Regions from separate parts of the Ottowia oryzae genome, predicted to be linked through region 2. Evidence: predicted binding sites of a transcription regulator. Region 2 holds the regulator's gene; the other holds the start of a gene.

Region 1 (7,925 bases), 1.7 Mb from region 2:
CGGCGCCATCCGAAGCGCTGGGCGCCGTGTTGGCGCGGGTGGATGCGTCGGTCGATGCGCCGCTGTCTTCGGGCGCGGTCATGGCGTGCCCCGCGGTTGCTTGTAGCGGCCGTAGCCCCACAGGTACTGCTGCGGGCATTGGCGGATCAGGCTTTCCATGGCGCGGTTGATTTGGGCGACAGCCGTGTCCAGGTCGTCACTCAGCGGCTCTGGGAAGGGCTCGAAATGCACGCGAAAGCCCTGCCCGCGCGGCAGGCGCTCGCCCCACACCAGCAGGGGCACGGCGCCGGTCTGCTGCAGCAGGCGCGCGGCCAGCGTCATGGTGTAGGCGGGCTGGCCGAACACGGGCGACCACACGCCCTGGCCTTCTGGCGGCACCTGGTCGGGCAGCAGGCCCACGGCTCGGCCGGCGCGCAGCGCCTTGATCATCTGGCGCACGCCAGACAGGTTGGTGGGCGCCGTTTCCAGCCCTTCGCGGCGGCGGGCGGTTTCGGTCACCTCGCTCAGCGCCGCCTGGCGCGCGGGGCGGTACAGCACGGTGATGGGGCCGTATTCGGCGTGGTAGCGCTCGGCCAGGCCTTGCGCGGTGATCTCAAAGCAGCCCAGGTGCGGGGTGAGGAACACCACGCCCTTGCGCGCGGCGTAGGCGGCGTCCACCGCTTCGGTGCCCTGCCACTGGGTGGGCACGGGCGGGCCAAACCACAGGCGCGGTGTTTCGGCCACCATGCGTCCGGCGTGGGCCACGGCCCCGCGCACGTCGGCAAAGGCGTAGCCGGCCAGTGCCGCGTTGGCCGCCACGCGGCGCCGGTAGGTGGGCGAGGCCAGCCAGGTCAGCCAACCCAGCAGTGCGCCCACGGCGTGCAGCAGCGGCAAGGGCCATCGGGCGACCAAACGGTACAAGCGAAGCATGGGTATACGGACAGGCCTAAAATACGCGGGTCGCCGAGTTATGGAACTACTTGCAGGGCGACGTAAAACAATTCTGCTAAAGCGTTCGCCATGACTCCCCGTAGGTTGGCAACGCAACGTTCAAACCCAAGGAGTTTATTCAATGGACATGGCGAACAGCTTTCTCTTCACTTCGGAATCTGTCTCCGAAGGGCACCCAGACAAGGTAGCCGACCAGATTTCCGATTCCATCCTCGACGCCATCCTGGCGCAAGACCCGCGCAGCCGCGTGGCCGCCGAGACGCTGACGAACACCGGCCTGGTGGTGCTGGCGGGCGAAATCACCACCAACGCAGTGGTCGACTACATCCAGGTGGCGCGCGACACGATCAAGAAGATCGGCTACGACAACACCGAGTACGGCATCGACCACAAGGGCTGCGCCGTGATGGTCTGCTACGACAAGCAGAGCAACGACATCGCGCAGGGCGTGGACCAGGCCAGCGACGACCACCTGAACACCGGCGCTGGCGACCAGGGCCTGATGTTTGGCTACGCCTGCGACGAGACCGACACGCTGATGCCCGCGCCGATCTACTACGCGCACCGCCTGGTCGAGCGCCAGGCGCAGCTGCGCAAGAGCGGCAAGCTGCCCTTCCTGCGCCCTGACGCCAAGAGCCAGGTCACGATGCGCTACGTGGACGGCAAGCCCCACAGCATCGACACCGTGGTGCTGTCCACCCAGCACAGCCCCGACCAGAGCGAGACGGCGACCAAGATGAAGGCCAGCTTCGTCGAGGCGGTGATCGAAGAAATCATCAAGCCGGTGCTGCCCAACGAGTGGCTGCAGAACACCAAGTACCTGATCAACCCCACCGGCCGCTTCGTGGTGGGCGGCCCGCAGGGCGACTGCGGGCTGACGGGCCGCAAGATCATCGTCGACACCTACGGCGGCGCCTGCCCGCACGGCGGTGGCGCGTTCAGCGGCAAAGACCCGACCAAGGTGGACCGCAGCGCCGCCTACGCCGCACGCTACGTGGCCAAGAACATCGTGGCCGCGGGGCTGGCGCGCCAGTGCCAGATTCAGGTGGCGTACGCCATCGGCGTGGCCGAGCCGATGAACATCACCGTGTACACCGAAGGCACGGGCAAGATCCCCGACGAGCAGATCGCCAAGCTGGTGCGCGAGCATTTCGACCTGCGCCCCAAAGGCATCATCCAGATGCTGGACTTGCTGCGCCCGATCTACGCCAAGACGGCCGCCTACGGCCACTTTGGCCGCGACGAGCCGGAATTCACCTGGGAACAGACGGACAAAGCGGCCTTGCTGCGCGCGTCGGCCGGGTTGTAATCACCCTGCTTCCTGACCGATCACAGGGCGCCTGCGTCAGCGGGCGCCCTGTTTTCATTGGAGGCGTGCGGGCGCCGTGGCGGCTTGCCCGGCGCGCCGATTACTATAGATATGATAGCTACCAGCGCAGGCAGCACCTGCGCTGGAGCCCGATTTTTACCGCCACCTGCGGCCACGCGCCTGCCCGGCCACTTCAGTCGGCCGCAGCCTCGCTGGCCCGGAACGTGCGCGGAAAGATCGCCGCGCGCTCCCTCTCGCGCACGCGATAGCCGGTGGCCGGGCGGCCCACGGTTTGGGCGACCTGCCCGGCGGGCTCCAGAAAGCCGGCGTCCAGCATGCGCTTGCGGAACGCGCTTTTGTCCAAGGGGCGCGCCAGGACGGCCTCGTACACGTGCTGCAGCTCAGGCAGTGTGAACGGCTCGTTCAGCAAAAAGGCGGGCAGCGAGGTGTATTCCACCTTGCCCCGCAGGCGCCCCAGCGCCGCGCTGAAGATTTCCGAATGGTCAAACGCCAGGGCCATCTGCGCGGCGCGCTCCACCGGCACCCATTCCACGTCGCGCGCAGCGGCCACGGGCATATCCGGTGGCGGCACCAACGCAAAGTAAGCGTGCGTGGCCGACCATCCGCGCGGGTCGCGTGCGGCGTTGCCCCAGCTGCCCAGTTGCTCGAGGTAAGGCGAAGAGAACCCGGTCTTGTCGTGCAGCTTGCGCAGCGCGCACTGCAAAAGGCTGTCGTCTCTGGCCACGTCGATGAAGCCCCCCGGCAGGCACGGCGCGCCAGGAAAAGGCTCGCCCGGCGCGCTGGGCCGGCGTGCGAGCAGCACATGCAAAACGCCCTGCATGACGGTGAAAACAATCACATCCACGCACACCAAGGGGCGGGGGAAGTCGAGCTCATCGTGGCCGGGTTCGCGGTGCATGGAGATTGACAGGCGCCTATTTAGTTGTACTGTACAACCCATATTAGTTGTCCTGTACAACTAACATGATCGAACCAGCTAAGGAGCTTGTCATGTTCGGAATCAGGTACATCAAATCGCAGCCCACCACGCACCTCATGCAGTTTCAAAAAGGCCGCGTGGTGCGCGAAGGCGCAGGGCTGGCTTTCTTCTACTACGCGCCCACCACCACGCTGGTGGCGGTGCCGCTGGCCAGCCAGGATGCGGGTTTCATCCTCGAGCTGGTGACCCGCGATTTCCAATCGGTCACCGTGCAGGGCCAGGTCACCTACCGCGTGGCCGACCCCCGCGCCACGGCAGCGCTGATGGATTTCTCGCTGCGCCCCAACGGCAGCCAGGCAAGCGAAGACCCCGAGCGGCTCCGCGAGCGCGTGGTGCTGCAGGCCAAGGTGGTGGTGCACCAGGCGATCGAGGCGCTGGCGCTGGGCGACGCGCTCAAGGCCTCGGCCGCCATCGCGGCGACGGTGCAGGCGCAGCTGGCCGCCCAGCCAGAGATACGCGCCCTGGGGCTGGAAATACTGGGCGCATCCGTGGTGGCGATCAAGCCCACACCCGACATCGCCCGCGCGCTGGAAGCGCAGGCGCGCGAGAACAACCTGCAGGCGGCGGACATTGCCGTGTACCAGCGCCGCATGGCCGCCGTGCAGAACGAACGGGAGATCCGCCAGAACGAGCTGGATACCGAGGTGGCCGTGGAAGCCAAGCAGCGCCAGATTCAGGAGGCCCAGATGGAGGCGCGCGCTGCCGTCGCCCGGCGCGCCAACGCCCTGCGGCAGGAACAAATGGGCGCCGACGTGGAGCTTGAGCAGCAGCGCAAGGACCTGGTCGCCAGCCAGGCCGACAACACCCGCGCCCTGGCCGAGGCCGACGCGCACCGCGTGCGCGCGGTGATGCAGGCGCTGGACAACGCCGATCCCCGCGTGGTGCAGGCGCTGGCGGCGGTGGGCATGCAGCCTAGCCAGCTGATCGCGCAGGCCTTTGGCGGCATTGCCGAGCGCGCTGAGCGCATCGGGCAGCTGAACGTTTCGCCCGATTTGCTCAGTGGCCTGCTCAGGTCCGCCGACGCGCCAGAGTCCAGCGCAGCCAGCACCCGCGGCAGCGAGGCGGGCGCCCGCAAAAGCCGGCAAGGGGGCGCATCATGAGTGAACAAGCCCGCCGCCGCGTGGTGCTGGTCACGCGCAAGACACGCTTGCGCGATTTGATCGAGCGCCACAACACCCTCGCCCAGGCGCGCTTTTACGTGGAGCACCTGCAAGCGGATTTCGCCGACTACGTGCTGGAAGACGAGCGCTACGCCCGGGCGCATGCCCAGGCCATGCAGGCGCTGGCGGCCTGGGGGCGCTACCAGGTGGTTGAACGCGCTTTGTTGCCCAACTTTGTCTTTTCCGCGAGCGACATCGTCGTGGCGCTGGGGCAAGACGGCCTGGTGGCCAACACGCTGAAATACCTGGACAAGGGCCAGCCGCTGGTGGGCCTGAACCCCGACACCGCGCGCTGGGATGGCGTGCTGCTGCCCTTTGAAGCCCCGCAGCTGGCGGACGTGCTCCGCCGCACCGATCAAGGCAGCGCCGCCGTGCGCTCGGTCACCATGGCCGAAGCGCGCCTGTCCGACGGCCAGCGCCTGCTGGCGGTCAACGATTTCTTTGTCGGCCCGCGCAGCCATACCTCGGCCTTGTACGAGCTTAAGCTGGGCGGCCGCAGCGAATTGCAATCGTCGTCGGGGGTGATCGTGTCCACCGGCATGGGCTCTACCGCCTGGATCAAAAGCGTGGTGACCGGCTCGGTGGCGGTGGCCGACGCACTGGGCCACCGGCAACCCTGCGCTTTCGAGCCACTGCCCTGGGGCGCGCCCGAGCTGCTGTACGCGGTGCGCGAGCCGTTTCCCAGCCGCCACTCCCAGGCCACGCTGGTGTTTGGCCGCGTCAGCGGGCACGCGCCTTTGACGGTGCGCTCGCGCATGGCAGACGGCGGCGTGATCTTTTCCGACGGCATGGAGGCCGACTTTCTGCGCTTTGGCGCGGGCGTTGAGGCGGTCATCGCCCCGTCGGCCATCAGCGGCCAACTGGTGGTTGGCTAGGAGATTTGCTATGATTTTGATATCGCCTTGCGCAGCATCGGCAAGCGCTGGCGGTGTTTTTGGGCCACATCAGCGCACGGCGATCGCCCACCCGGTCGCCCCCACGAGGGCCCCGTAGCGCCGCCTTATTTCACGTCGATGGCGCCGGAGGGGTACTGGTACATGCTTTCGCCCACCAGGTCGATGCCGCAGTTCACGCCGTCCAGCCAGTCGTAGAAGTCGGCAATGGCCTGGCGCCCCAGGATGGGCGCGCCGTGCTGGGGCACCAGCATCTTCACGTCCAGCTTGCGCGCCATGCGCGTCCACAGGCGCAGGATCTTGTTGCTGGCCATGTAGCGCCGGTGAAAGCCCTCCATGCGCGGGATGTGCGGGGCCAGATCGGTCACGAACTCGCGCGCCTCGACCCCGCTGATCAGCGAAACCCCCAGATCGCCGGTGAAAAGAATGCAGCTGACCGGATCGTAGAAGTGGAAGTTGCCCTCGGAGTGCATGAAATGCGCGGGCAGCAGCACCAGTTCGCTGCGGCCCAGCGGCAGCACGCCGCCGGCATCGGTCACGCCGATGATGCGGCTTTGCGTCTTGCCGAACTTGGTGAGGTAGGGCGCGAAGCGCTCCCACAGCTTGGAAATCACCAGCCGCGCGGGCGTGCTGGTCATCCAGCGGTCAAGCGAGGCAATGATGTCCGGGTCGGCGTGCGACGCCAGCAGGTAGGTCAGCTTGCCGGGCGGAAACTCGCGCCCCACGCCCATGAGCAGTTCGTTGAACGCCTGGTTGCCGCCCGGGTCGATGAGGGCGGCCTGCTCGCCGTCGATCACCAGAAACTGGTTGGCCTGCACGGCCTGGCCGTCTTCTTCAAACAGGTCGGTGAACATGAGACAGGCGTGCTGCTTGTCCCGGTAGAGTTCCAAGGGCTCCACGAGTGCGCTCCAATAGTCGAGGCATGCAATCTAATGTTGTACACCGCCTCCAGACTTGATGGGCATCAAGTTCTGACCAATGAAGCCATCAGCATGACGGCCAGGCGCCTGCCTGCAACGCCCTGGACAGGCGAAAGGCCTGCCCTCGCCCGCCATCGAACCGCCCAGGCCTCAGGCAGCGAACACGCGCCGCGCGCCCATGTAGCGCGCGCCGAAGTAGCGGCTGTCCACGCTGTCCTTGCGCACCGTGCCGCCGGTGGACGGCGCGTGCACGAACTGGCTTTGCCCCACGTAGATGCCCATGTGCGAAAACGCGGCACCCGTGGTGTTGAAGAAAACCAGGTCGCCGCGCTGCAGCGCCGCGTCGTCGACGGGCACACTGGCGGCGGCCCATTGCGCGGTGCTGCGCGGCAGGCGGCGAGTGGCCGGCGCCGCGACCACGTGAAACACGTAGGCCACCAGGCCGCTGCAATCAAACCCGCCTTCGGGCGTGTTGCCGCCGTAGCGGTACGGCGTGTTGACCAGCAGCATGGCCTGCGCCACGCTGGCTTCGCGCGCGGCGGGGTCCAGATCCAGCGGAGCCTGCGTGGCGGGCGCGGGCGTGGGGGGTGTGCGGCGCCCGCTGGTGCCGCCCACCGCGCCGCCGGTGCCGCCCGACGCCACGGGGCGCGCTGGCCGGCTGGCGCACCCGGCCAATGCCATCGCCGCCAGGGCCACGCCGCCCGCCAGCCACGCGCGACGATCAGGCGATATAGACGGGCGAAGATCTGCGTGAGGGCCAGTCAAGCGCATCACCGGCTGGCGCGCGCGGGCCAAAAGCCACTGGGCTTGGTCTGCTGGTGCAGGGACATCTTTCTGCATAAAACAGGCTCCTGGCGCTGGTGCGACGTGCGCCAGCAGCTATTGTATTTGTAGTAATCGGATGCGCCAAGCGCGGCTTGGGTTGCTGCGGAGGCGAAACCCTGCGTGCGGCGTGGTGGGGTCATCTGCGCCGTCGCACAGGTGTTTTTAGTGGCTGGGCGAATCTCGCCGTAGGTCGTGTACGCGCAGCGGCCCGCCCTGCCCTTGCCTGCCACGCAGCGGCGCATGAACGGCAGCCTGTGGCGCACCAAGGCGCTCAAGGTCGGCCATGGCCGCATGCCTACGCCGCCTTGGCAGGCGCGTCAGACGCTTTCAGCGCGGCGATCAGGCCGTCGCACGCGTCCTCGATCAAATCCAGCACGTGCTCAAAGCCCGCGTCGCCGCCGTAGTACGGGTCGGGCACCTCGTCGGCGCCGTGGTGGCGGCAGAAATCGGTCAGGCGGCGCAGCTTGGCGCGGTCGGCGGGCGCGCACAGCGCGCGGGCGGCGCGCTCGTTGCGGTCGTCCATGACCAGCACCAGGTCGAAATCGTGAAAGTCGCGCGACTTGAGCTGCCGCGCACGCTGGCCGCTCAAATCCACCCCGCGGCGCAGGGCGTGCGCCTGGGCGCGGCCATCCGGCGGCGCGCCCACGTGGTAGTCGTGCGTGCCGGCGGAATCCACCTGCAGCCGGTCGCCCAGCCCCGCCAGCGCGGCGCGGTGCGCCAGCACGCCCTCGGCCGTGGGGCTGCGGCAGATGTTGCCCATGCACACCATCAGCACGCGGTAGGGTGCGCCGGGCGACGGGCGCTGCGGCAGGCTGGGCGGCAAGGCGGGGCGCGTGGCGCCCGAGCGGGGGGAAGCGGTCATGCGCCGCAGTCTACGCAGCCAGGCGC
Region 2 (7,925 bases):
CACTTCAACCAGACGCTTTACGAGTGGATGACCATCGGCTCGCTGAAGATGGAGGTCGGCTTCCTTGTCGATAGCCTCACGGCGATGATGATGTGCGTGGTGACCTTCGTGTCGTTGATGGTGCACATCTACACCATCGGCTACATGGCGGAAGACGATGGTTACGACAGGTTTTTCTCGTACATCTCGTTGTTCACCTTCTCGATGCTCATGCTGGTCATGAGCAACAACTTCCTCCAGCTGTTCTTCGGTTGGGAAGCGGTGGGCTTGGTTTCGTACCTGCTGATCGGCTTCTGGTACGACCGCCCCACCGCAATCTTCGCGAACATGAAGGCGTTCCTGGTCAACCGCGTTGGCGATTTCGGCTTCATCCTGGGCATTGGCTTGATCGTCGCTTTTGCCGGCACGCTGAATTACGACCAGACTTTTGCCAAGGCAGGCGAATTGGCCTCGATGACAATGCCCGGCACCAGCTGGATGCTTGTCACCGTGATCTGCATCTGCTTGTTCATCGGGGCTATGGGCAAATCGGCGCAGTTTCCTCTGCATGTCTGGTTGCCCGATTCGATGGAAGGCCCGACCCCGATTTCCGCGCTGATCCACGCGGCGACCATGGTGACTGCGGGCATCTTCATGGTGGCGCGCATGTCGCCTTTGTTTGAGCTTTCCGACACTGCGCTGAACTTCATCCTGATCATCGGCGGGATCACGGCGCTTTTCATGGGCTTTCTGGGCATTATCCAGAACGATATCAAACGCGTTATCGCCTATTCCACACTGTCCCAGCTCGGGTATATGACAGTGGCATTGGGCGCCTCTGCCTATTCGGCCGCGGTGTTCCATCTGATGACCCACGCGTTCTTCAAGGCGCTGCTGTTCTTGGCGGCGGGCTCGGTCATCATGGGTATGCACCACAACCAGGACATTCGCTGGATGGGCAACGTCCGCAAGTACATGCCCATCACCTGGATCACGTTCCTGCTTGGTTCGCTGGCATTGATCGGAACGCCGTTCTTTTCGGGCTTCTACTCCAAAGACTCCATCATTGAGGCCGTGCACGCCAGCCACCAGTCCGCCTCGGGTTTTGCATACTTTGCCGTGATTGCTGGCGTTTTCGTGACGGCCTTCTATTCGTTCCGACTCTACTTCCTCGTCTTTCACGGCAAGGAGCGTTACGACCAGAACCCGGATGCACACCACGACGACGACCATGGGCATAGTCCTGGCCACGACGAAAAGCCGCACGAGTCGCCCTGGGTGGTTTGGCTGCCGCTGGTCTTGCTGGCAATTCCATCCGTCTTCATCGGTGCTATGTCGCTGATGCCGATGCTCTTTGGTGATTTCTTCAAGGGCGTCATTCATATCGACTCTGCCCGTCACCCGGCGATGGCGCATCTGGCTGAAGAGATTCATGGGTGGCTGCCCATGGGCTTGCACGGCTTTGTCACCATGCCGTTCTGGCTGGCCCTGTCGGGTGTGGCGCTGTCGTACTACATGTACATGATCAACCCGGCCTTGCCGGCGCGGATCAAGCAGGCCTTCCAGCCGGTCTACAAGTTGCTGGAAAGCAAGTACTACCTCGACTGGATCAACGAGAACATCATTGCCCGCGGTGCGCGCATGCTGGGTACAGGGCTTTGGCAAGTGGGTGATCGCGCGCTGATTGACGGCTTGGTCGTCAACGGTTCGTGGAAGCTCGTGGGCTGGATGGCGGGCGTGGTGCGCTGGATGCAGTCCGGCTACCTGTACCACTACGCGCTGTTGATGATCCTGGGCATCTTCGTGCTCATGACGTACTTCGTTGTGCTCAACTAATTAGGGATTGCGAGAAAGACAATGGGTTGGTTGAGCCTTGCCATCTGGATGCCGATTGCGATCGGCGCCTTGCTGCTGCTGCTGGGCCGGGAAAGCCAAGTGCAGTTGGTGCGCTGGATTGCGCTGATCGGGTCGCTGGTCAGCTTCCTGGTCACATTACCGCTCTACAGAGGCTTCCGTCTCGGCACGCCCGAGATGCAGTTTGTCGAGAATCACTCGTGGATAGCGCGTTTCAACGTGAATTACCACCTGGGTGTGGACGGCATTTCGTTCTGGTTCGTGCTCTTGACCGCTTTCATGACCGTGATCGTGGTGATCGCGGGCTGGCAGGTGATCGAGCGGCGCGTCAACCAGTACATGGCCGCTTTCCTGATCCTGTCGGGGTTGATGATCGGCGTGTTCTGCGCACTGGATGGCGTCCTGTTCTACGTCTTCTTCGAAGCGACGCTGATCCCGATGTACCTCATCATCGGCGTCTGGGGTGGTCCGAACCGCATTTATGCCGCGTTCAAGTTTTTCCTGTACACGTTGCTGGGGTCGCTGCTTATGTTGGTGGCCTTCATCTACCTGTACGCGCGTGCCGACGGTAGTTTCGACATCCTGACCTGGCACGCCCTGCCGCTGACGGGCACCGAGCAGACGATGTTGTTCTTCGCCATGCTCGCCGCGTTCGCTGTAAAAGTGCCGATGTGGCCGGTTCACACATGGTTGCCTGACGTCCACGTCGAGGCGCCTACAGGTGGTTCTGCCGTGCTGGCGGCGATCATGCTGAAGCTCGGTGCCTACGGTTTCCTTCGCTTCTCCCTGCCCATCCTCCCGGATGCGTCGCGCGAATGGGCGTGGCTGATGGTCGGTCTGTCTCTGGTGGCGGTGATCTATGTCGGCCTGGTGGCGCTCGTCCAGCAGGACATGAAGAAGCTGGTGGCGTATTCGTCCGTTGCCCACATGGGTTTCGTGACCCTGGGCTTCTTCATCTTCAACGACCTCGGAATCAGCGGCGGCTTGGTGCAGATGATTGCGCACGGCTTCGTCTCGGGTGCCATGTTCTTGAGCATTGGGGTGTTGTACGACCGCGTGCATTCGCGTGAAATATCCGCGTATGGCGGCGTTGTCAGCAAGATGCCCCGGTTCACCACCTTCGCGCTGCTGTTCGCTATGGCCAACTGCGGTCTGCCCGGCACCGCTGGGTTTGTCGGCGAATGGATGGTGATCCTGGGCGCCGTAAAGTTCAATTTCTGGATTGGCCTGCTGGCCGCTACCGCCTTGATTCTGGGCGCTTCCTACACGCTGTGGATGTTCAAGCGCGTGTACTTCGGCCCGGTCACCAACGACAACGTGCGCAAGCTGAAAGACATCAACGCGCGTGAGTTTTTCATGCTGTCGGTCCTGGCGGTTGCCGTGCTCTGGATGGGCATCTATCCCAAGCCGTTCACCGATGTCATGCAGGCCTCGGTCGATAACCTGATCAAGCAGGTCGCTGTTTCCAAGCTGAATTGAGGGTGTGCAGATGATTGACAAATTCAGTTGGGTGGCGATTTATCCAGAAGTAGTGCTTCTGGTGATGGCTTGCGCCATCGCTTTGCTGGACCTGTTTGACCGCAGCCGCGGGCGCATCGTTGCCTACGTCCTTTCCTTGTTGACCTTGGTCGTGTTGATTGCGCTGACCGGGATGAACGCCGCTGCCGGCCAGACCATCTATGGCTTTGGCGGTCTGGTCGTCAGTGACCAGATGGCCAACTGGCTGAAATGCTTCTCTGCTGTGGCTGTGGCGGTCGCCTTCGTTTACGGGCGCACGTATGTTGGCCTGCGTGGCATGCTTCGCGGCGGTGAGTGGTACGTTCTCAGCTTGTTCTCGTTGTTCGGGGTCTTCGTGATGATCTCGGCCAACAACTTCCTGCTGATCTACCTGGGCCTGGAGTGCATGACCTTGGCCGGCTACGCCATGGTGGCGCTGCGCCGTGACCACGTGACCTCGGTCGAGGCCGCTATGAAGTATTTCGTGCTTGGCGCCATGGCATCCGGCTTCCTGCTCTACGGTCTGTCCATGCTTTATGGCGCCACGGGCACGCTCGACATCTCGGCGGTTTTCCGCGCCGTGGCCACAGGCCAGATCAAGCACCAGGTTTTGGTGTTCGGCCTGGTGTTTGTGGTGGCCGGCGTCGCGTTCAAGTTTGGTGCTGTGCCGTTCCATATGTGGATCCCGGATGTGTACCAAGGCGCGCCGACTTCCGTCACATTGATGATCGGCGCGGCGCCCAAGTTGGCTGCCTTCGCCATGGCAATCCGCCTGTTGGTGGAAGGCCTGCTTCCGCTGGCCATCGACTGGCAGCAGATGTTCGGCTTGCTGGCGATCGCCTCCCTGCTGATTGGTAACCTGGTTGCCGTGGCCCAGGCCAACCTGAAGCGCATGCTGGCCTACTCGACGATCGGGCAGGTCGGCTTCATCTTCCTGGGGTTGATGGCGGGCGTTTCCGGTGGTACAGCGCTGGGCGCGGCCAATGCCTACAGCTCGGCGATGTTCTATGTGGTGACATACGTTCTGACCACGCTGGCCAGCTTCGGCATCATTTTGCTGCTGTCGCGCGAAGGCTTCGAGAGCGAGGAAATCAGCGATCTGGCCGGCTTGAACCAACGCAGCCCACTCTTTGCAGCCATCATGGCGGTCTGCCTGTTCTCACTGGCGGGTATTCCGCCGCTGGTGGGCTTTCAGGCCAAGCTGTCGGTGCTGCAGGCCTTGATCAGCACGGGCTATGTGGTCCATCTGGGCTTGGCGGTGTTTGCCGTCCTCATGTCGCTCATCGGCGCTTTCGCCTACCTGCGTGTGGTGAAGGTGATGTACTTCGACGAACCCACGACGGTGGCGCCAATCCAGGCACCCTGGGACATGCGCGCGCTGTTGACGGTGAATGGCGCCATGCTGTTGGTGCTCGGCATCCTGCCCGGGGCCTTGATGACTTTGTGCGCCCGCGCCATCGTCCAAATGCTGGGCACCTGACGCTGCCTCGGTTGTGTCTCAAAGTCTGTCCATTGCCGTTCTATTGGCGCTCGCGCTGATTGCAGCCAATTTGCCCTTCGTCAGCCAGCGACTGATGCTGGCGCTGCCGGTGCCGGGCGGCCACAAAAACTTGGCCTGGCGCGCGCTGGAGCTCATCCTTTGGTATGCCATTGTCGGTGCCATCGGCATGGCGATGGAAAGGGCTCTGGGGCAGAACCAGGTGCAGGGCTGGGAGTTCTACGCCGTCACCGGCGCGCTGTTTCTGACCTTCGCATTCCCGGGGTTTGTCTACCGCTATCTGCTGCTCAAGGGGCGTTGAAATGCCTGACGGAAAGCTGCTGGAGCGCCGTCTTGACGGCCAAACGCTGGTGCAGGGCAATTTCCTCAAAGTCTGCCGCGACCAGGTCGAATTGCCCGATGGCGCGGTGACCACCCGCGAATACGTCGTACACCCCGGCGCCGTGATGATCGTGCCCTTGCTCGACGACGGGGCGGGCCCCCTGCGTCTGGTGATGGAAAGGCAGTTTCGTTACCCCGTCGGTCAGACCATCATTGAGTTTCCCGCAGGCAAGCTCGACCCGGGTGAAGCGGGCCTCGCTTGCGCACAGCGCGAACTGCGCGAAGAGACGGGCTACACCGCGGCGCAATGGGCTCGCGCCGGTGTGCTGCATCCCTTGGTTGCCTATTCCACAGAGTTCATCGAGATCTGGTTTGCGCGCGGCTTGACTGCGGGTGCCCGGCAGCTTGATGCCGGCGAGTTTCTGGATGTCTTCGCGGCCACGCTGGACGAGTTGCAGGGCTGGTGCCGCGACGGCACGGTGACGGACGCCAAGACCCTTATTGGCGCCTTGTGGCTACAGAACGTGCAAAGCGGCGCTTGGGCGCTGGACTGGCAACGGCCGCCATCGGCGTGAGATGAAGGTCCTGAATCTTCAATGCCAGCACGGCCACGGGTTCGAGGGCTGGTTTTCGTCCGAGGACGACTTCCAGCATCAGCTTTCCAGCGGGCTCTTGGCCTGCCCCATGTGCGGCGACCCCACGGTTACCAAGCTTCCCAGCGCGCCGCGGCTCAACCTGGGTGCGGCGGGCACGCGGCACGAGAGCGGCGAGCGCACACCGGAATCGGCTGGTGCGGCGACTGGGTCATCGGTGCAGCGCGAAGGGTCGGCCGACAACGTGGCGTCATTGCCTCCGCAGGTGCTGCAGGCGGCGTGGCTGCACGTGGTGCGGCGCGTGATGGCGAGCGCCGAGGACGTCGGTCAGCGCTTCGCCGAAGAGGCGCGGAAAATGCACTACGGTGAGTGCGAGGCGCGCGGTATCCGCGGGCATGCCACGCCGCAGCAGACGGAAGAGCTTTTGGACGAAGGCATCGCCGTCATGCCGCTGCCTGTGCCAGACGGCTTCAAAGACACTTTGCAATGATTTTGATAGCTGCCCGCGCTGATTGGGCGGGCGCTGGAGCCTGATAAAGCTTGAAATCGGGCGTTGGGGGATTCAGGCCGCAACCCACGCCGCCGTCGCCACGCTGACGACCAGGGCCAATCAGGCCCAGGAAGGCGTGTTGACGATAGCGCGCAGCGCATCGCTGCTCAGAATGCGCACGTGGCGCTGCTTCACTTCGACGATGCCTTCCTCGGCGAACTTCGAGAAGGTGCGGCTCACCGTCTCGAGCTTCAGGCCCAGGTAGCTGCCGATTTCTTCGCGCGTCATGCGCAGCACCAGCTCACTGGATGAGAACCCGCGCGCCTGCAGGCGCTGCACCAGGTTGAGCAGGAAGGCGGCCAGGCGCTCTTCCGCGCGCATGCTGCCCAGCAAAAGCATCACGCCATGGTGGCGGACGATTTCGCGGCTCATGATCCGGTGGACATGCGTCTGCAGGGCCGGCACGTCACGCGACAGATCTTCGATGCGGTCGTAAGGCATGACGCACACCTCGGCGTCTTCCAGCGCCACCGCATCGCACGTGTGGCGGTCGCCCACGATGCCGTCCAGGCCCATGATTTCGCCGGCCATCTGAAAGCCTGTGACCTGGTCGCGCCCACCCTCGGTGGTCACGCAGGTCTTGAAGAAGCCGACGCGGATGGCATAGAGCGCGCTGAACTTGTCGCCGTTCGAAAACAGGGCAGAGCCGCGCTTGATGCGGCGGCGCAGAGTTACCAATTCATCCAGCTTGCCCAGATCGCCGTCGGACAGGCCCATCGGCATGCACAACTCGCGAAGATTGCAGTTGGAGCAGGCGACTTTGATGGCTTGAGGGGTCATGCGGCCGGTGTCGGCGCGCGTGGAGGCGCTAAAGACATGTAACGTATTTTAATCGATGCTGCCCTCCCGACGAGGACAAAGGGTAAATCCGTGCGCGCCGCTCTTGGCCGGTGTTGATCCGCGTCAAGGCCGCGAGGGCGTGCGTCGGTCAAAGTAGCGGTTGTAACACCGCCTTTTCCTTTCAATCGCCGATTCGGCCGTCCATTCGCCCTCAATGTCCGCTATCACCACCGATCTGCTGACCCGGTTTGACGTGCCGGGGCCCCGCTACACGTCGTATCCCACGGCCGATCGATTCGTCGAGGCGTTCACCGCCGAGCAGTACGTTCAGGCGCTGGAGCAGCGCCGTGACGGCCCCGCCGCGCTGGCCCGGCCGCTCTCGCTTTACGTGCACATCCCGTTCTGCCAGTCGCTGTGCTACTACTGCGCCTGCAACAAGATCATCACGCGCCATCACGAGCGCAGCGCGCCATACCTGCGCTATCTGTCGCGCGAGATCGAGCTGCATGCGCGCCACCTGGGCGAAGGCCAGGCCGTCAGCCAGCTGCACCTGGGCGGCGGCACGCCCACGTTCTTCAGCGACGCCGAGTTGGCCGAACTGATGGGCGTGCTGCGCCGCCATTTCTCGCTGGTGCCTGGGGGCGAATACTCCATCGAGGTAGACCCGCGCACGGTGAACGCAGAGCGCCTGCAGGCCCTGGCGCAGCTGGGATTCAACCGCCTCAGCTTTGGCGTGCAGGACTTTGACCCGCAGGTGCAAAAGGCCGTGCACCGCGTGCAGCCCGCCGAGCAGGTGTTTGCCCTGGTGGAAGAGGCGCGCCGCATCGGCTTCGAATCCATCAACGTCGATCTG

What was found. The regulator FNR, encoded in region 2, switches genes on or off when oxygen is low (the NO sensors DNR and NnrR bind a similar motif). The targets are predictions, from matches to a motif close to TTGATNNNNATCAA.
Region 1: a site for FNR is predicted at 6,247-6,260, ahead of C6570_RS17040 (oxygen-binding di-iron domain-containing protein). Genes of this name have one in related genera too.

Annotation. Positions count from the first base shown of each region.
Region 1 covers NZ_CP027666.1:3,720,786-3,728,710, forward strand. The annotation lists gene C6570_RS17015 (lysophospholipid acyltransferase family protein) at 79-909, opposite strand; gene metK (methionine adenosyltransferase) at 1,058-2,239, shown strand; gene C6570_RS17025 (NUDIX hydrolase) at 2,433-3,158, opposite strand; gene C6570_RS17030 (SPFH domain-containing protein) at 3,251-4,339, shown strand; gene C6570_RS17035 (diacylglycerol kinase catalytic domain-containing protein) at 4,336-5,274, shown strand; gene C6570_RS17040 (oxygen-binding di-iron domain-containing protein) at 5,400-6,146, opposite strand; gene C6570_RS17045 (C40 family peptidase) at 6,363-7,052, opposite strand; gene C6570_RS17050 (low molecular weight protein-tyrosine-phosphatase) at 7,333-7,806, opposite strand.
Region 2 covers NZ_CP027666.1:2,063,269-2,071,193, forward strand. The annotation lists gene nuoL (NADH-quinone oxidoreductase subunit L) at 1-1,815, shown strand, start outside; gene C6570_RS09610 (NADH-quinone oxidoreductase subunit M) at 1,837-3,312, shown strand; gene nuoN (NADH-quinone oxidoreductase subunit NuoN) at 3,323-4,810, shown strand; gene C6570_RS09620 (DUF2818 family protein) at 4,824-5,129, shown strand; gene C6570_RS09625 (NUDIX domain-containing protein) at 5,131-5,724, shown strand; gene C6570_RS09630 (DUF1178 family protein) at 5,726-6,232, shown strand; gene fnr (fumarate/nitrate reduction transcriptional regulator Fnr) at 6,353-7,072, opposite strand; gene hemN (oxygen-independent coproporphyrinogen III oxidase) at 7,287-7,925, shown strand, end outside.